DNA from 4 places in the Sodalis praecaptivus genome. Region 4 is predicted to be linked to each of the others. Evidence: predicted binding sites of a transcription regulator. Region 4 holds the regulator's gene; each other region holds the start of a gene.
What was found. Region 4 encodes PhoB, which activates phosphate uptake and scavenging genes when phosphate is short. Its sites were predicted from a motif close to CTGTCATAAAACTGNCNNAT; they were not measured.
Positions count from the first base shown of each region.

Region 1: the regulator PhoB is predicted to act here: its motif matches at 2,364-2,383, upstream of SANT_RS12255 (heavy metal response regulator transcription factor).
Region 2: the regulator PhoB is predicted to act here: its motif matches at 2,046-2,065, upstream of kdgR (DNA-binding transcriptional regulator KdgR).
Region 3: the regulator PhoB is predicted to act here: its motif matches at 2,716-2,735, upstream of pstS (phosphate ABC transporter substrate-binding protein PstS).

Region 1 is NZ_CP006569.1:2,782,466-2,787,386, forward strand. Features, by position in the region: gene SANT_RS12240 (molybdopterin-dependent oxidoreductase) at 173-940, opposite strand; gene SANT_RS12245 (cytochrome b/b6 domain-containing protein) at 927-1,559, opposite strand; gene SANT_RS12250 (hypothetical protein) at 1,619-2,248, opposite strand; gene SANT_RS12255 (heavy metal response regulator transcription factor) at 2,451-3,122, shown strand; gene SANT_RS12260 (heavy metal sensor histidine kinase) at 3,119-4,537, shown strand; gene SANT_RS12265 (Kdo hydroxylase family protein) at 4,611-4,921, opposite strand, start outside.
Region 2 is NZ_CP006569.1:2,006,632-2,011,552, forward strand. Features, by position in the region: gene htpX (protease HtpX) at 1-341, shown strand, start outside; gene SANT_RS08955 (MFS transporter) at 631-2,016, opposite strand; gene kdgR (DNA-binding transcriptional regulator KdgR) at 2,231-3,022, shown strand; gene SANT_RS08965 (DUF2766 family protein) at 3,089-3,337, shown strand; gene mgrB (PhoP/PhoQ regulator MgrB) at 3,503-3,646, shown strand; gene SANT_RS08975 (YebO family protein) at 3,739-4,008, shown strand; gene SANT_RS08980 (MBL fold metallo-hydrolase) at 4,096-4,921, shown strand, end outside.
Region 3 is NZ_CP006569.1:13,309-18,229, reverse strand. Features, by position in the region: gene pstA (phosphate ABC transporter permease PstA) at 1-592, opposite strand, end outside; gene pstC (phosphate ABC transporter permease PstC) at 592-1,551, opposite strand; gene pstS (phosphate ABC transporter substrate-binding protein PstS) at 1,598-2,638, opposite strand; gene SANT_RS00070 (aspartyl protease family protein) at 2,814-4,007, opposite strand; gene glmS (glutamine--fructose-6-phosphate transaminase (isomerizing)) at 4,177-4,921, opposite strand, start outside.
Region 4 is NZ_CP006569.1:3,473,601-3,478,521, forward strand. Features, by position in the region: gene SANT_RS15510 (PstS family phosphate ABC transporter substrate-binding protein) at 60-1,028, opposite strand; gene phoR (phosphate regulon sensor histidine kinase PhoR) at 1,028-2,365, opposite strand; gene phoB (phosphate response regulator transcription factor PhoB) at 2,568-3,257, opposite strand; gene sbcD (exonuclease subunit SbcD) at 3,709-4,921, shown strand, end outside.

The sequences.
Region 1 (4,921 bases), 690 kb from region 4:
ACGGCGGCAATACGGTGTGCCGCGGCGTTCCCCTTGCGACCTGCGCGCTTAGCCACGCTGAAAGCCCCTTGCCGCCAGCGCGCGCGCCGCCGCCGCGCCGGCGCCTATCCTCCTCCCGCGGCCACCGTTGTCCATAACGGATCCCGGGGCCAGCCCGCCCCGCAGGCCGGCGTTAGATGCCGCTGAACCAGTTATAACCCTGATCCTCCCAGTAGCCGCCGGGATAATCGTTGGTCACCGAGATCGACACGATATGTTTGGCGTTTTTGAAACCCAATTTGGTCGGCGCGCGTAGCCGCAGCGGAAAACCGTACTCATCGGGTAAGCTTTGCCCGGCGAAATCCAGCGCCAGCGTGGTCTGCGGATGCAGCGCGGTGGCCATATCCAAACTGCTGTAATAACGATCGGCGCAGCGGAACGCCACGAAGGCGGCGCGCATATCCGCGCCAACGCGCTCAAGGAAGGTTTTGAGCGGCACGCCGCGCCAGGAACCAATGGCGCTCCAACCCTCGATGCAAATTAAACGGGTAATCTGGTCCTGCTGCGGCAGCGCCCGCAGCCTGTCCAGTGTCCAGGGGGATTTATCCGCCACACGACCAGAGACCGCGAGCCGATAATCCGCCACCTCCACCGCCGGCACATTATATTGGGAATAGAACGCGTTGAACGGGAACGGCCGCGTGATCTGATCTGGCCGATACGTTTGCGCCAGCCGCTGCCCGCTGAACAACCAGGCCTGTACGCGATCGTTGAAACGCGACATCGTCCAGAGGACTTTATCCACCTCATCGCCATCCTGTAGATTGCAGCCGGTCAACAGAGTCAGCGCGCCGAGGGACAGGCCGGAGCGCAGCAGCAAGCGGCGCTGTAGGCGGTGCAAAATTTTACGTTGCGCCGGCGCCAGGGAAGGCGGCGCCGGTTTACGGTCATTGTTCATCATGCGGTTTCCGTGAAGTGCCGGTTAACATAGGCAGCAGCGTCGAAGGCACCAAGACAACCATTCCGACATGGATTATCACGAACAGTCCCACGCCGCTCATCGCCAGGAAATGCACCCGGCGCGCGTAATCAAATCCGCCGAACAACGCCACCAGCCCGTTAAGCTGTACCGGTTTCCAAATCGACAGCCCGGATAGCACCAGCAGCGCGCCGCACAGCAACACCCCCCAATACATTGCTTTTTGCACCGCGTTATAGTGGCCGAGCCGGTGCGTCAGCCGCAGGGTGAGGGCCAGCTTGGTTTCCCGCAGCACGGCGCCTGGCGTAAGCGGCAGAAAATCGCGGCGGAAATGGCCGCTGATAACCCCCCATAGCACATACAGCACGCCGTTGGCCGCCAGCGCCCACATCACCGCCAAATGCCAGGCGATCGATCCCCCGAGCCAGCCGCCGAGGGTCATGGCCTCGGGAAAGATAAAAGGGAAAATGGGCGAGGCGTTATATATCCCCCAGCCACTCATGAACATGCCGGCCATTATCGGAACATTGAGCCAGTGCATCAGCCGAACCGGCGCGCGGTGCAACAGGGTCCGGGATGAAGAAATCGCTCGCTTTATCATGTTGCGTTCTCCCGTGATCGTGCAGGCCCGCGCCGCGCCGGGAGGCCCGGGCGGTAACGTTACATGGGCGGAACGATGCCGTTGACGCCGGCAACAATGTTTCCGGCCACCAGGTGGTTAGCGTTACTCTGCGGTGCGGGAAACAGAACGATATGGGTCCCCGGCTTGATAAGCGAGCGATCCCCCGGCGCAAGCGCCACTACCGGCACATCTTCCGGCACCACGACTTTCTTTTCGCCGTTCTGGTATTTTACGGTCATCGTGCGGCCATTGGCGTTCACCAGCGTGCCGACGGTGCCGTTGGTCATAGTGCCGGTTTTGCCGTCCGCGCCCTGCCAAGGGCGGAAACCTTCACCTGAGCCGCGCAGCGACGGATCAAAGACATGCACTTCCAGCGCTTTTAACGTGCCATCCGGCTGCGGCGCCGCCGCGGTGCCGATAAAGCTGTTAGGTTTGATGTCGTTGATGTTGCCCTGCGACACGGCCGCGACTTTGGTGTCGCCGGTCAGCTCGGCCGTCAACTTCTCCCCTCTTCTGTCGGTCAGTTGCAGCTCGTCGCCGTTGACCTGCGTCACCGTGCCGCGCAGCGGCATCACCGGTTTTTCCTGCGCACCCGCGGCGAAGACCGCCGTTGCGCCCAGCGTCAACGCCGCCACCATCAAACCTGTGAGTACTGTATGCTTAGCCATTTAACTCTCCTGTTATCCTGCTATTGGCCGCCAGGGCCATGAAGGCATCGCACGCCGCTTGCGCGACGGCTCAAGCCGAGTACCGTCTGAGTTTGGCAAAGCGATTCGGTCAGATAGATGACCAATTCATGACAATAATGTCATCAAAATGGCCGAGACGAACTGCTACAATGGATGCCGGTTGAGTGAGGGGCGGGCAGGTATGCGGATATTGATAGTAGAAGACGACGTCAGCACCGGCGCCTATTTACGTAAGGGCCTGACCGAGGCCGGTTACCGGGTGGATATCGCACCCACCGGTACCGAAGGCCTGTTTCTGGCGTTGGAATATGTTTATGACCTTATCTTGCTGGATGTCATGCTGCCGGGGCTGGACGGATGGCAGCTTATGGAGATCATTCGCAAGAAAAGCGATGTACCGGTGCTGTTTTTGACCGCCCGCGACCGGGTCGAAGATCGCATCCACGGCCTAGAGCTCGGCGCCGATGATTATCTGGTCAAACCTTTTTCGTTCACCGAACTGGTATTGCGCGTACGCACCCTGCTGCGCCGCGGCGTGGCGCGCGAAGAAACGGACTATCATCTGGCGGATCTGCATCTGGATATGTTGCGTCGGCGGGTCGAACGCCAAGAGAGCTTGATTATCCTCACCAACAAGGAATTTGCCTTATTGGCGCTGTTTGTGCGCCGGCAGGGGGAGGTCTTGTCGCGCACCCTTATCGCCTCCCAGGTATGGGACATGAATTTTGATAGCGATACCAATGTGGTGGACGTGGCCGTCAAACGCCTGCGCGCGAAAATCGACCGGCCGTTCGACGTGAAACTGATCCATACCGTGCGCGGTATCGGCTACGTCTGCGAACCGCGCTTATGAATCGCCGCCATCGCTGGTTCGCGCTATCGCTAACCCTACGTTCCGCGCTATTGTTCGCCCTGCTGGCGGCTCTGGTAGTGAGCGCCGTCGGCCTCTATCTGTATTCGGACATGGCGCGCGCGCTGCGCCAGCAGGCGGGCTATCAGACCTCCGGGCGAGTGGAGTATTTTCGCCATCTGTTGGGCGGCCGATTCCCCCTGGCGCGTTTGAGCGAGAACCCCCGCCTGTTTGAAAATATGCTGGGCAATGAAAACGACATTCTTATTTTTCAACGCCCCGGTCAGCCGCCGCTTATCAATGTGAATCCGCGCCGTTACGTACTGCCGGCGGTCACGCCGGTGGCGACCAGCGCGCCGTTGACGCTTTCGACGGTACATGACGCCGCCACCCCTGAGGGCGTGCCGATACGCTATGTCACGGCGCAGGCGGCGGTGGCCGGTCAAGGTGCGGTGACCATTACCGCCGGCCATGTGATGACCAACGAAACGCGCATGCTGGCCCGCTATCGCCAGCGCATCATTTTGGCGGTAGCCAGCGCCTTTGCGCTGTTGGCGCTGCTGGGGTATGGCGTGATGCGCCACGGTCTGGCGCCGCTGCGGCGGATGGCGGCGCAGGCGGAGGAAATTCATCCCGCGACCCTCACCACCCGGCTCTCGGAGCAGGATGCGCCTGCCGAGTTGCACCAGGTGATACGCTCGTTCAATCAAATGCTTGATCGTTTAGCGGACGGTTATCAGCGGCTGAGCCGCTTTTCCGCCGATTTGGCCCATGAGATCCGCACGCCGGTCAATGCGCTGATGGGTCATTGTCAGGTGACGCTCTATCAGCGCCGTTCGGTAGAGGATTATGAAAGCGTACTGGCACGCAATACCGAGGAGCTGGAGCGCATTTCGCTGATGGTGGAGAATATTCTCTTTCTGGCGCGCGCCGGCCAAGCGCAATCGGTGGTCAAGCCGGTGGCGCTGTCGCTGGGCGCCGAACTACAGCGCATTGCCGATTATTTCGAAGGCCTGGCGGAAGAGCGCGGCCTGACGCTGCACGCTTCAGGTAGCGGTCAGATCTGCGCCGACGCCATGCTGCTGCGGCGCGCGCTAAGCAATCTGGTGGACAACGCGATTCGCTACGCCCACGCCGGCGGTGAAATACGCTTGCGCGGCCTTCGGCAAGGGCGGGGCTGGCGGATAGATGTGGTCAATCAGGGCGAACCGGTGGCCGCCCGACATCTGGATAAATTGTTCGATCGCTTCTATCGCGCCGACGATGCGCGCACCAGCAGCGGCAACGCCAGCGGGCTGGGGCTATCTATTGTCAAAGCCATTATGATCTTGCACCAGGGGGAGGCACGCGTTCAATGCGCGCCTGACGGTGAAATTTGTTTCAGCCTGTTTTTCCCCGATCGGCCGCCCACCGGTTAACGGCCCTCTCCCTGAACGAAGACGAACCGGCGGTGGGGAGCCTTAACCGCCTTCAGGCCCTGCCCGGCCGCGCCTAGGTCAGCGCCGTGCGGGTCAGTTTTTCCAATATTTTCAGCGGCGCCCGCTCAGGATGTTTCATGCCGCTAACCGGCAGTAACAGCGTCTGTTCCAGCACAAACTGCCCGCCCATGGCGGCATGAGGCGTCTGGTCGGAAAAACAGATCCAACTGCTGCCCGCGGGAAAATCCAGCGTGACCTGGGGACCGCCCTGTTGATACACCGGGTCGCCCTTCATCGCATCGTGCATTTCCAGCATAAGATGGTCGTAATGGGTGCGGTAGCAGTGGGTCATACCAACGGCCTTTTGCAGCCAGCTGGTGAACG
Region 2 (4,921 bases), 1.5 Mb from region 4:
ATCGCGACGAGGGTGAAAGCGGCAATGGCAACCCGCTGGTCTATTTTGCCGTCTCCATGGTGCTGGAATTGGTGTTCGGGGTACTGGCGAGCATCATCACCCTGTGGTTCTCGCGTCACCGCGAATTCCACGCCGATGCCGGTTCAGCCAAGCTGGTGGGGCGTGAGAAAATGATCGCGGCGCTACAGCGGTTGAAGACCAGTCATGAGCCGCAGGAAGCCAGCAGCATGATGGCGTTTTGCATTAACGGCCGCAACAAGACGTTCAGCGAACTGTTTATGTCCCATCCCCCGCTGGATAAACGGATTGAAGCACTGCGTTCCGGCGCCTACCTGAAATAAGGCGCGCCGGCAGGGCCGCCGCCGAGGAGGGGATGTCGCCCCTTGCGATGGCGCCCTGCAAACCGCCGAACGTCGGTCGGTTACCGCTCATGACTTAGCCCCCCAGGACGTCGGCCGGGAAACGGCGATGCTTCAAACCGTGCGGTCGGCTAAAAAACGGCAAGAGGTGCAACTGTCCGGTAACCGACCAAACCTGCCCGGACGCGCGGCAACCTCTAAAAAATCCCCCACGGCGCGGGGATTTTTTTTGCCCGACACGCCAATCCATTCGACATTTGCGGCGCCGCGTTTATTTCCCCACCGCCTGCTGGGGGTTGGCCTGGGTTATACGCAGCGAACTGACCAGCGCGGCGCCGGCGGCGAACACGCCCGCCAATACCAGCGAGGTGTGCGTACCGCTGTCGCCGAACAGGTTAAACATTAACGCCACCAGGGCGGCGCCGCTGGTTTGGCCGAACAGGCGGGCGGTGCCCAGCATGCCGCTGGCGCCGCCGCTGCGGTTGCGCGGCGCCGAGGTGATGATAGTGTGATTGTTAGGGGACTGGAATAACCCAAAACCGGCGCCGCACAGCATCATCCGCCATATAATCTCGCCGTCGGTCGGCGCGGCCGGCAGCCAGGCCAGGGAGAATAGCCCCGCGGCAAATAGACTCATGCCGATCCCCCCCAACAAACCCGCGTGTACTCGGCCGATCAAGGCGCCGGCCAGCGGGGCGAAAACCATGGTCGCCAGCGGCCAGGGTGTAAGCAACAGGCCTGTTGCGACCTCGGTGCGGCCCAATACGGTTTGCAGGTAAAACGGCAGCGATACCATGGCCAACATTTGGGCGCTAAAAGAGCAGATAGACGTACACATGGACAGGGAAAACAGCGGGATACGCAGCAGGTCCACCGGCAGCAGAGGCCAGCGCTGGCGCAGCTGGTGGCGGACGAACAGGGCGCCCACCGCGATGGCCAGACACAGCTCGATGACGATCCAGCGGCCGTTGACCTGCTGGGCGAAACCGCTCAGGGCGGAAAGCAGCAGGCCGAAGGTCAAGGCATTCATCAGCGCGCTGGCGGCGTTAAAGCGCTGGCCGCTGTTCTTCTGCGGGTTACCCGGCAAGAACCGGTGTCCCAGCCACAGGGCGAAGAGGCCGATGGGCACATTGATGGCGAACAGCCACTGCCAGCTGGCCACCGATAAGACGCCTGCCGCTACCGTGGGGCCGGCAGCGGTGGACACCGCTACCATCAGGGTATTGATTGCCATACCGCGGCCGAGAATACGCTGCGGATAGATGATCCGAATTAGCGCGCCATTGATACTCATCACCGCTGCGGCGCCGAGGCCCTGTAGGACGCGGGCGCCAATCAACATCCACAGACTGTCGGACAGCGCGCACAGCAAAGACATCAGGCTGAACACCGCCAGACCGCATTGATAGACACGCCGGTACCCGTAAATATCGCCGAGGCTGGCGAAGGATAGCAATGAAACGATAATCGCCAGTTGATAGGCATTGACCACCCAAATCGATGCAGCCGGACTGGCGTGGAGTTCACGAGCAATGGTGGGCAGGGCAACGTTGGCGATGGCGCCATCCAAAACCGCAATGGAGACGCTCAGCACAATCGTCAGAATGGCTCCGTAGCGCTGCGGCCGGGGAACGCCGTCATGGTCGATGTGGGTCATTAAGGTTCGTTCGTCCGTAAAAGCCTTTACTGTAACACTTTTGTTGCAGCCGGCGAGGTGCGTTTCGCGCGGCAAATGTAATAAATACTAACTAACGCGCAACGCGGCTTAACCGCCATTGCGCATTGCGCAGGCTGCGGCCTTGCCATTATACTAAAAATCATGTTCTATTTTTTTTAAAACACAAAACTGCTCTTACAGGATACTTATTAACATGGCGATAGCAGAAGTCGACCGGCAACCCGATTCGGTGTCGTCGGTATTGAAGGTGTTCGGCATCCTCCAGGCGCTGGGGGAAGAACGTGAAATTGGCATTACCGAACTGTCGCAGCGGGTCATGATGTCGAAAAGTACCGTGTACCGCTTCCTGCAAACGATGAAATCCCTGGGTTACGTCGCGCAGGAAGGCGAATCGGAAAAGTATTCCTTAACGCTTAAGCTGTTTGAGCTCGGCGCGAAAGCGCTGCAAAACGTCGACTTGATTCGTATCGCCGACATTCAAATGCGGGTGCTATCCAACCTCACGCGAGAAACCATTCACCTCGGTGCGCTGGATGAAGACAGCATCGTCTACATCCATAAAATCGATTCGCTGTACAATTTACGCATGTATTCGCGCGTTGGCCGCCGTAATCCGCTCTACAGTACCGCGATTGGCAAAGTGTTACTGGCCTGGCGTGACGTCACTGAGGCGAGCGATATTCTGGCTGATGTGATCTTCACCCGCAGTACGTCCCGCACCGCCGCCAGTCGAGAAGCGCTGTTGCCGGAGCTGGAGCAGGTGCGCGCGCAGGGGTTCGGCGAAGATAACGAGGAGCAGGAGGAGGGGCTGCGCTGTATCGCGGTACCGATTTTTGATCGCTTTGGCGTTGTCATTGCCGGCCTGAGCATCTCGTTTCCCACGATCCGCTTTTCCGAAGAGGCCAAAAATGATTATGTCAAAATGCTGCACGACGCGGCGCGCGCCATCTCCCGCCAGATAGGCTACCACGACTATCCGTTTTAACCCCTCAAAGACCGAACCGGTGCGTTTGATCCGCCGGTTCGGATGCACACGCATAAAGGAAAAGAAATGACACAATCCCTTACTGAAAACCAGGAACTGGTGTCCGATCTGGTTGCCTGTCAGCTGGTAATCAAACAGATTCTGGACGTTATCGATATCATCGCGCCGGCGGAGGTGCGCGACAAAATGTCCGCGCAGTTGAAAAACATTGACTTTGGCACCCATCCCGCCGCCCGTGACCCCATTACGCGGCGCGCGATTGAGAAAGCCATTGCCCTTATTGACATGAAGTTCGAGCGCGCCTCTCCCCACTAAAAGCCGCTACGTGGCCGCGTCTCGCCCTGGGCGCGACCCGTTTAATTTACCCGTGTATTTTCTTACTTAAAAATCATTTCATTGAAAACTAAATGAGGTACTGTTATCTCTCGTTTAAGTTTAAGCGGATAACATTAGTTGATTAGGCATTTCAGGAATAGGGTTTTGAAAAGAGGCACAACGATTAAACTGGTCGCGATTCTGCTGCTCTGTTTGGCTCTTTGGCTGTCGGCGCTGAATAGCTTTTGCGATCAGGGAGGGGATTTTTTCAGCGGCATGTGCCTGGTGACCAAATGGATGCCTTGGTAACGTCTGTTAACAGGCAAATTTTGTCAGCGGGCTACTAAGTCGGCCGTGGAGTGATAAGATAGCCACTGGTTCAATGAGTGGCAGGTCAGTTCATGAATGAGTTGGGAGTTAACAGCCTGAATATCGCAATCGCCGTGGCGTCCGTCGCGGTATTCGTCATCGTACTGGTGGTCTGGTTTTTTTTGAACCGTGCCAGTGTCAAAGCGAACGAGCAGATAGCTCTGCTAACCGAACTTCTCGAGCAACAAAAGCAGCAGACCGAGCTGTTGGCAAAACTCACCCGGGGAGACCCGCCCAACCCGGCTTCAACCCCCGTTCCCGGCGAACCTATCATGTTTAAGGATTTTATCGCCGAACGTTAATCCCCCGACGCGCCTGACCCCGCCGGCTTGTGAACGGCGGTTTATCCCTTTGCGTTGTCCGCCCCTGACAGGGAGAGTGCAAAAACCATGAGCAAGCCCAATCGCTGGTATGATTCCACCAAATCTCACCATACACCCACCGGTTTTACCAATCCCGATATCTCCCAGCGCGATCCCGGGGCGCTGAAACGCTGGCGGGAGGAGCGCAAGGCGCAAGGGCTGCCGCGTCCGCCCGGCGAGGGTTATGAAGCCTTTGTCCGCCAGTGGTGGCAAAAAGCGGATTTTAGCGGCGATGAAGACGCCGTCTGGTGGCTGGGCCATGCCTGCCTACTGCTGCGGGTGGGCGGGCAGCATATCCTGTGCGACCCGGCGCTGGGCCAGCGCGCCTCACCGCTGCCGTTTGCCGGTCCCCTGCGCAAAACGCCGTTGGCGGCAACCATCGCCGAATTGCCCAATATTGATTGGGTGTTGTACTCCCATAATCATTACGACCATCTTGACCGTGGCACGCTGCGGCGGCTGTTAAAACGCTTTCCCGCGCTGCGGGTCGCGGCGCCATTGGGCATGGGCGCTTGGTTGCGCCGACACGGCGTCAAGCACGTGGCCGAATGCGACTGGTGGGATGCGCTCACGGCGCCGGCGTTCGCGCTGCACTGTACCCCGGCACGGCACTGGAGCATGCGCTCGCTCTGGGACCGCAACCGAAGCTTATGGTGCGGCTGGGTGGTGTCCACGCCGCGCTGGCGTTTTTTCTTTTCCGGCGACAGCGGCTATACCCCGCGGTTGGCGGAAATTGGCCAACGCCTGGGGCCGTTTGACGCGGCGGCGTTGCCCATCGGTGCCTATGCACCAGAATGGTTCATGGCGGAAAGTCATATGAGCCCCACCGAGGCGGTGCGTTTTTATCAGGAAC
Region 3 (4,921 bases), 1.2 Mb from region 4:
TCCACTTCGGGGTACCCAATGCGTAAGCCGCTTCGCGCAGCGTATCGGGAACCAGGCGCATCATATTCTCGGTGGTGCGGATTACGATCGGAACCTGCAACAGCGCCAGCGCAATCACTCCGGCCCAGCCGGAGAAATGCTGCATCCGGGTCACCACCAGACTGTAGACAAAAAGACCAATCACGATTGAGGGCGCGGACAGCAGGATATCGTTGATGAAACGAATCACCTCCGCCAGCCACGACCGGCGGCCATACTCCGCCAGATAGACCCCGGCCAGCACGCCAAGCGGGGTACCGATAAGCGTTGCCCACAAAATCAGCAAACCGCTGCCCGCCAGCGCATTCGCCAGCCCGCCGCCGGCGGTATTGGGTGGCGGCGTCATTTCCAAAAAGGTCGCGGCCGACATACCTTCAAACCCGCGGCCGACGGTCGCAATCAGGATCCAGCACAGCCAGAATAGGCCGAAGGCCATGGTCAATAAGGATAAGCACAGCGCGATGCGGTTTTTCATCCGCCGCCAGCTTTGGCGGCGTTTGCGTAGCGCTTCGCGCTGCGGCGCGTTACGCACCAACGGTTCAATGGTCGCCATTATTTGCCCCCTTCATGTTTCGCCAGTCGTCTTATCATTAATCGCGAACAGGCCAGTACAATAAAGGTAATGACGAACAGGATAAGCCCTAATTCCATCAGCGCCGCGGTGTGCAACCCTTCTTGCGCCTCGGCGAATTCATTGGCCAGTGCCGAGGTGATGCTGTTTCCCGGCATAAACAGCGACAGGCTGTCAAGCTGATAGGTATTGCCGATAATAAAGGTCACCGCCATGGTTTCCCCCAGCGCGCGTCCCAGCCCCAGCATCACACCGCCTATTACCCCGTTTTTGGTAAACGGCAGAACGATGTGCCAAATCACTTCCCACGTTGTGCAACCGATGCCGTATGCCGATTCTTTCATCAGCACCGGCGTTTGTTCAAACACGTCGCGCATGACCGCGGCGATGTAAGGAATAATCATAATGGCAAGCACGATACCCGCCGCCAAGATGCCGATACCAAACGCCGGACCGGAAAACAGCACGCCCACAAAGGGGACTGCCGACAGCACATCCCCCAGCGGCTGCTGGAAATAGCTGGCGAACAGCGGGGCAAAGACGAACAGTCCCCACATGCCATACACAATACTCGGGATGGCCGCCAGAAGCTCAATAGCCACCCCGAGCGGGCGTTTTAACCAGCCGGGCGCCAGCTCGGTCAGGAACAACGCGATGCCGAAACTGACCGGCACCGCTATCAGCAAGGCGATAAACGAGGTCATCAGCGTGCCGTAAATAGGCACCAGCGCGCCAAAACGTTCCGCTGGCGCATCCCATTCACGGGTCCACAGAAAGGAAAAGCCAAACTTTTCCATACTCGGTAAAGACGCGACCACCAGCGAGACGATAATACCGCCCAACAGCAGTAACGTGACCAGCGCCGCCGCGCGTACCAGCGTTCCGAATATCAGATCGCCCCGTTTACCCGGCGCGCGTGTCACCGCTTTCATTTCCGCCATAGCTTGCTCACATCAGGATGATTCTCCCGCAGGAGAGGAAACGCCGTTACCAAATGGCCTTGCCGTCGCTGCCTTTCAGCTCGGTTTTCCACGCCGCGCGGATGCGGGTAGTGACCGTATCAGGCAGTGCCGCATAGTCCAGTTCGCTGGCCTGTTGCGCACCGTGGCTATAGGCCCAGTCAAAGAATTTCAGCACTTCTTTTCCTTGCTCGGGACGATTTTGTTGTTTGTGCAGCAAAATGAAGGTGGTGGAGGTAATCGGCCATGCGTCGTTCCCCGGCTGATTGGTCAAGTCCTGGGCGAAGGAGCTTTCCCAATCGGCGCCTTTAGCCGCCGCGCTGAAGTTTTGCTCGGTGGGCGATACCGGCTTGCCGTCGGCGGTGATCAATTTGGTGTAGGCGAGATGGTTTTGTTTGGCGTAGGCATATTCCACATAGCCGATGGCGCCGGGTAAACGCTGTACAAAAGCGGCCACGCCGTCGTTGCCTTTGCCACCCAATCCTACCGGCCAATTAACCGTCGAGCCGGCGCCGATTTTCCCTTTCCAATCAGGATTCACCTTGGAGAGATAGCTGGTGAAAACGAACGAGGTGCCCGAACCATCGGCGCGGCGCACCACCGCAATCGCCTGATCCGGCAGTTTCAGCCCCGGGTTGAGTTTGGTTATCGCCGGGTCGTTCCATTTTTTGATTTGACCGAGAAAGATGTCACCCAGCGTTTTCCCGTCCAGCGTCAGCTCGCCGCTCTTCACGCCCGGCACATTAATCGCCAGCACAACGCCGCCGATGACGGTGGGAAATTGGAACAGGCCGTCTTTATTAAGCTGTTCATCGCTCAGCGGCGCGTCAGATGCGCCGAAATCGACGGTATTAGCGATGATTTGTTTTACGCCGCCGGAGGAACCGATGCCTTGATAATTGACTTTTACGCCGGTGGATTTTTGATAGGAATCTGCCCATTTAGCGTAAACCGGCGCCGGAAAGGTCGCACCTGCACCGGTTAGGCTGGCCGCGGCAAAAGCGGGCATCGCCGCCAGAGTGAAAGAGGCTGCAACCATACCGGCAAGGGTGGTACGAATCAGTTTCATAATCCCTCCTGTGGGATAAAATTTGTCGACATCTGGTACTTGTTGTTAGTAAAGATGACTGCCGTGCAGGAGGGAAAATAGGTCAGTTTAGTGACAGCAAGATGTACGAAATATGACAGTTAGATGACAATGCCCGGCGTTGGCGGCGCGAACCTTGCCGCCGCCGCGCTTGCCGCTATAACTGCAACGTGCGCCGTTTACCGTTGCGCTCGATGACCAAGGTCAATTTACCTGCCGGCGTGTCCGCCAGTACCGGGCGGATGTCGCTTATCGCTTCCGGCGTCACCGCGCGGCCGTTGACTTCCCGCAGCAGATCGCCATTTTGCAGCCCGTAACGAGCAAGCTCCTGCGGCTGGTTATAGAAAATTTCCACCCGCTGCTGGTGGAAACGGATACCAATGTTGCGCAAGGGCGCTTTATCATTGCGCGTAAAATGGCGGGCGTTGTAGCAAAATAACATTTGGTCCGGCGCAAACAGATAACTGTCAAAGCGGCTGAAGAAATCCATGCCCAGGTTATACATGTCGTTTTTGTTGCCGCTGATTTTCATGCGGCCCACCGGCATACCGTTAAACGTCAGGCCGTCGATCAAATAGTCATTATCATGCCCCAGGCCGCTGGCGGTGGCGCTGGGCGTTTGCCGGTAACCCGTCGTAACATTGCGATACTGCTTTTTCATCCTACCGATAAGCTCTTCGCTGACGAAACTCTGCACCGCGCCGGTATCGACCACCATACTGATGCTGTAAGCTTTGTAATCCAGCGTTAACACCGGCGAGCGGCCGAACTGGTCCTCATAAGGCAGACATTGCTGATACCCCATCAACGACGGAGAATGTCGCCAGGCGGTCAATTGATGGCTACGGTTGTCCACCGCCCAGCTCAACTGACGAAATACCTCCGCGCCCAGAACGCCATCCACCTTTTCCCCGAGCGATTGGCTGAATATGTCCAAATCGATGGCCAGCCAGGGATTGATGCCCGGCAGCGTATAACTGCCAAGCGTTATCGGCAGTGAACGCCATAGCGAAACTTGATCGGCGCCGAGCTTTCCCTGGGTACTGCCGACGCCGTTAGCCATAATGGTACGAAAGATCGAGGGGATCTCATCGGGCGTCGCGGGTCGGGTAAGGGTTTGCGCCAGCCGTTTATCAATTACGGTATAACTGGCGCCGGTATCCAGCACAAACCGGTAGGTGTTGCCGGCGATGGTCACCGGCACGACGAGATGCAGCAGGTGAACCGGCTCGTGCAGCACCGGGGGATTCTCCCCGGCCGCCGGCGCCGCGAAGGTCGGGGCGCACGGCGAGGCGGCCAGCACCACGGCCAGGCAGGCCCAGAAAGGTCGAAAAGCGTAACGGCTATCCATGGTATCACGTCCTCCGGCAGGTCAAGAAGTAGCGGCCCGACGGGCGTATCCCGTTGTCGCCAGCCGCGCCTTTCGACGACAATGGCATGATTTTACCGTAAAACCTACCGCTGGGGATCCGCAAAAAATACCGCGGTGCGGTTGCACCTGGATGTGACCGCCATTAAGGTTATTCCACCGTTACCGATTTAGCCAGATTACGCGGCTGATCGACGTCAGTCCCTTTAATCAGGGCGATGTGATAGGCCAGCAACTGCATCGGCACGGTGTAGAAAATGGGCGCCACGATCTGCTCCACGTGCGGCAGCGGGATAATTTTCATATTTTCGCTGGCGGTAAAACCGGCATCCTGCTCCGCGAAAACATACAGCAATCCCCCCCGGGCGCGCACTTCTTCTATATTGGATTTCAATTTTTCCAACAGTTCATTGTTGGGGGCAATGACGATCACCGGCATATCGGCATCAATAAGCGCCAGCGGGCCATGTTTCAACTCCCCGGCGGCATAGGCTTCAGCGTGAATATAAGAGATTTCTTTCAGCTTCAGCGCCCCTTCCATAGCGATAGGGTAAAGATCGCCGCGGCCTAAAAACAGCGCGTGATGTTTATCGGAAAAGCCTTCGGCCAGCGTTTCAATGGGCTTATCCAGCGACAGCATCTGCTCGATGCGGCTCGGCAGCGCCTGTAGAGCATGAACGATATCTTCCTCTACCCCCTGGTCCATACCGCGCAGGCGGCCGATACGCGCCACCAGCATCAACAGCACCGTCAACTGGGTAGTGAACGCTTTGGTGGAAGCTACGCCGATTTCAGTGCCGGCCCGGGTCATCAGCGCCATATCCGATTCGCGCACCAGCGAAGAGCCGGCGACATTACAGATGGCAAGCGAACCCAGATAGCCGAGGGCTTTGGTC
Region 4 (4,921 bases):
AAAATTTCAACGCTATTGAATTTTATTCATGATCGTTGTGAGATTTTCACTTTGGCGATTTAAGGCAATCCAGCGGCCCGCCGCGCCGTCAGCCGTTGGGATTGCGTCAAAGGCACATACCCTGCCTGGCTAACCTGCTCTTGTCCCTCGGCGGACAAAACGCGCGCCAGAAATGCCAATGTCAGGGGGTCAAGGGATTTACCCGGCGGTTTATTGACGTAGAGAAAGAGCGGGCGGGTGAAAGGGTACTCCCCGCGGCGCAATGTCTGCGCATCGGCGGTTAACGTGTGGCCAGCCGCATCGATAATCGCCAGCCGCTTCACCCCGCGGGCGTGGAAGCCCATGCTGGTATAGCCAATCGCGTTCACCGAAGCGGCCACCGCCTGCGCGACCGCCGCCGATCCGGGCAGTTCGTTGACCGTTGGCTGCATATCTCCACCGCAAAGCACCCGAAGGCGAAAAAATCCCTGGGTGCCGGAGGCGGTGTTCCGGCCGTAGCGCAGTAGCGATAACGTGCGCCATTCTCCGGTTAACCCCACGTCCCCCCAACGCCGTATCGGCGCCGCCTGTCCGCACTGACGAGTGACGGAAAAGATCGCATCCAGCTGGCGTTGGCTAATCGCTTCTAGCGGATTGGCCTGATTAACCATGACCACCAGCGCATCCTGCGCCACCGGTAGCGCCAGCGGCGCATAGCCGTAACGCTGACGAAAGCCGGCGATTTCCAGCTCGCTCATCGGGCGGCTCATGGGGCCCAGCTGCGCCGTGCCGGCCGCCAGCGCGGCGGCGGCGGCGGCGGAACCCATCGCCTGGATTTGCACGCCGACCTCGGGATAGCGCCGACTGAAGTCCGCCGCCCAGCCGCTCATCAGCGACGCCAGCGTATCCGAGCCGGTACTGGTTAACGTACCGGTCAGGAGCGGAATCGGCGCCGCCGGCGTAACGGGCTGCGCGCGCAGCGCCGCGCTATGCCCCCCCAGCAGGCAGCTAGCGAACAGGGCGCCGGCCAAGAGGGAAAAACCGCGCATCACTCTCTGGCCTGGGGTGAAAGAGGAGAAACGCTAGGGTCCACTCGCGGCGGCAGGGTAATCAACCGCGCCGGCAGGGTAAAACCGAAACGGGTGCCCTCGCCCGGCGCGCTGCTGATATCCAGCCGCGCATCGTGATGGCTTAACGCATGTTTGACAATGGCCAGACCCAGGCCGCTACCGCCGGTTTGGCGCGAACGGGCTTTATCCACCCGATAAAAGCGCTCCGTCAGGCGCGGCAAATGTTCCGGCGCAATACCCGGCCCGTTGTCGCTAACCTGAAACGTCGCCCCCTCGGCGCTGCGCTGCCAGCTGACCTCGATGCGGGTGCCGGGAGGCGTATGAATAACCGCGTTGTACATCAGATTCGATACCGCGCTGCGCAGTTGCTCTTCATTGCCGTTGATCCATAACCGCGGATTGACGCGCAGCACCAGCGGATGCTGTCCTTGGCTGAGCCCCTCGACGCTGGCCTGCAAACGCTTGAGCAAGGTCGGCATATCCACCGGCGTGTGGGTTTCCCCCTGCGGCGCCGCTTCGATACGCGACAGCTCCAACAATTGGGCGACCAGGCGTTCCATGCGCCGGGATTGATCCTGCATAGTCTGCACCGCCCGCTGCCGCATGTGGGCGTCAAGACTATCGTCGGTCATCATTTCCAGATACCCCTGCAATACCGTCAGCGGCGTGCGCAATTCGTGGCTGGCGTTAGCGAAAAAGTTACGCCGCGCCCCTTCCAGTTGCCGCATTTGCGTGACGTCACGCACCACCATCAATAGCTGATCGTCGGTATAGGGCATAACGCGAAACTCCACCCAGTGCTGATTGTTCAGCTGCAATGTAAGCGGTCGCTGAAACGCTTGCCGCTGCAAATAATCATTAAACTCTGGATAACGCAACAAATTGAGGATCGGTTGTCCATTATCCTCCGGCCAGCGGAAACTGAGCAGTTGTTGGGCTAGGCCGTTGCACCAGAAAATATGGCCGTCACCCGTTAACATCACCAGCGCATCGGGCAGCGAATCGGCGCCGCTGCGAAAGCGTTTAAACAACATCGCCAGCTCGCGCCGCCGGCGGCGTTGACGCAGTTGCATACGGTGCAAACCATAGAATAGCGAAATCCAACTGCCCCCGCCCGCCGGCGGCGCCCGCCCCGGGTTGCGCCATAGCCAATGCGATAGCCGCAGCTGAAAATAATAATTGCGCATTAGCGCCGCCAGCAGCGACAGAGCCAACAGCCAGCCCAAGTGGCCGATGAACAACGACAACAGCAGCGCCGGCAGGCAAAACAGCACCCCTTCCAGCAACAATCTGCGCCAGGTAATAGGTTCAAGCAACGGCATCTCCTTCGCGACGGCCCCTGTAGCGCGGCCACCGGCTCATCATGCGTCCGCTGACCGCGGGCATCGCATCCTTTCCATCTGACTCATGTTCCGCCTCTGCGCGCTGTCATCGCCGGTGCGCAAGCGTACCATCAACGGCCGCTACCGCGGCAGCAAGGTTTGAGCAGACCGCGCGCGCTGCCCGCCTGCGCCGTATTTAATAGCGCCCGGAGAAGCGGTAACCGGTACCGCGCACCGTTTGCACCATACGGTCATGCCCCCCGGATTCAAGCGCTTTACGCAAACGGCGGATATGGACATCCACCGTGCGATCCTCCACATAGACATTCGTGCCCCATACATGATTCAGCAATTGCTCGCGGCTGTAGACGCGCTCAGGATGGGTCATAAAGAAATGCAGCAGCTTGAATTCGGTCGGCCCCATATCTAGCGCCTGCTCGTTGGCGGTCACCCGATGCGAGGCGGGATCCAGACTCAGGCCCTGAAGCTCGATTCGCTCTTCCGCCTCCATCGGGGAGATGCGCCGCAGCACCGCTTTTATCCGCGCCAGCAGCTCTTTGGGAGAAAAGGGTTTGGTAATATAATCGTCGGCCCCGACTTCCAGCCCGCGTACGCGATCTTCTTCTTCACCGCGCGCGGTCAGCATCACAACGGGAATTTCCCTCGATAGCGCTTCGCGTTTCATCTGTTTGATGAATTGAATGCCGGACCCTCCCGGTAACATCCAGTCCAGTAGCACCAGGTCAGGGTACGGTTCCGCGAGCAGATTGACCGCGGAGGGGTAGTCCTCCGCCTCGATGGCCTGAAAGCCGTTTTGCTCCAGGACAAAACACAACATTTCCCGGATTGGCGCTTCGTCTTCCACCACCAGTATGCGTCTCGCCATCGTTTCTCCGCCATAAATCGTCATGATCAAGGTGCCGGCATTATGCGTCACTTTTGTGACATATTTATTAAAACTCATTTATCTAAAAAGAAATAGATTTTATCGTTAACTGACGCCGGCACCCGGCGGCAACAGACGACGTTTTGATACCATAACACGCTGAAAATTGGCGAATTTTACTAATCAATGCGCCGCAGCCGCGCCGTCAGCGCCTTACGCAGAATCTTGTTTCTTTTCGGGTAACCGAGCGTCAGGGGGTAGCGGCGCGTATAGCGCCACGGCAACGGCGGAGCGCGCAGCCAAGCGCGCGGTTGCTCAGCGCGGAATGACGTCGCACGGGAGGGCTTATCCTCTTTTCGGGAATCGGCGCCGCAAAATTCCCCCCGTCGGACGACAGGCGCCGGCGGCACGGTTTATACTGCCCCATCGATTTGTTTGCCGCTGGAGCGTCATGCGCATTATTCACACTTCTGATTGGCATCTGGGTCAGTCGTTCTTCACCAAAAACCGCGCCGACGAACATCAGGCGTTTCTGACGTGGCTTATCAGTCAGGTGGATGAACACCAGGTGGACGCCTTGATTGTAGCGGGCGATGTCTTCGATACCGGTACACCGCCCAGTTATGCCCGCGAATTATTCAACCGTTTCGTCGTGTCGCTGCAGCCGACCGGCTGTCGCCTGGTGGCGCTGGCGGGCAATCATGACGCGGTCGCAACGCTCAATGAATCTCGCGCGCTGCTGGCGTGCCTGAATACGCGCATTGTGGCCGGCGGCAACGGCGAGGACCAGGTGTGGGTGCTAGACGATCGCCACGGCGCGCCGGGCGCGGTGCTGTGCGCCGTTCCCTTTCTGCGGCCGCGGGATATACTGGTCAGCCGCGGCGGCCTGTCGGGCGGTGAAAAGCAGCAGGCGCTGCTTGACGCCATCGCCGAGCGCTATCAGCAGCTGTATCTACGCGCGCAGCGGTTGCGCGACGCGCTCCCCTCCCCGGTCCCGATTATCGCCACCGGCCATCTCACGACGGTCGGCGCCAGCACCACCGATTCGGTGCGCGATATTTACATCGGCGCTCTCGATGCTTTTCCCGCGCGGTTGTTCCCGCCCGCGGATTATATCGCCCTGGGCCATATTCACCGGCCGCAGATTATCGGCGGCAATGACTGCATCCGCTATTGCGGCTCGCCGATACCGCTAAGTTTTGATGAGGCGGGCCAGCCGAAACAGGTCAATCTGGTTACTTTCCAGGACGGTCTGCCGCCGCGGATAACGCCGCTGACGGTGCCCGAAACGCAGCCAATGCGGCTTATCAAAGGCCCTGTGGATGAGATAGAGCGGCAGCTGCGCGGCTATGCTGATTATCGCGGCGAACGCCCGGTGTGGCTGGACATTGAGGTTGTGGCCGACGGCTATCTCACCGACATCCAGCAGCATCTCCAGGCGTTGGCGGAGCCGTTACCGGTAGAGGTGGTGTTGCTGCGCCGCAGCCGCGAGCAGCGGTCTAGCGGCCTTCATCCGTTACAGCAGGAGACGCTTAGCGAATTGAGCGTGAGCGAGGTGTTTGAACGGCGGCTGGCGCTGGAGGAGGCGCCGGATGAACCCCGCTGCCAGCGCATCCGGGGCCTGTTTGAACAGGTGGTCGGCGATGTACACGATGGCCGGGAGG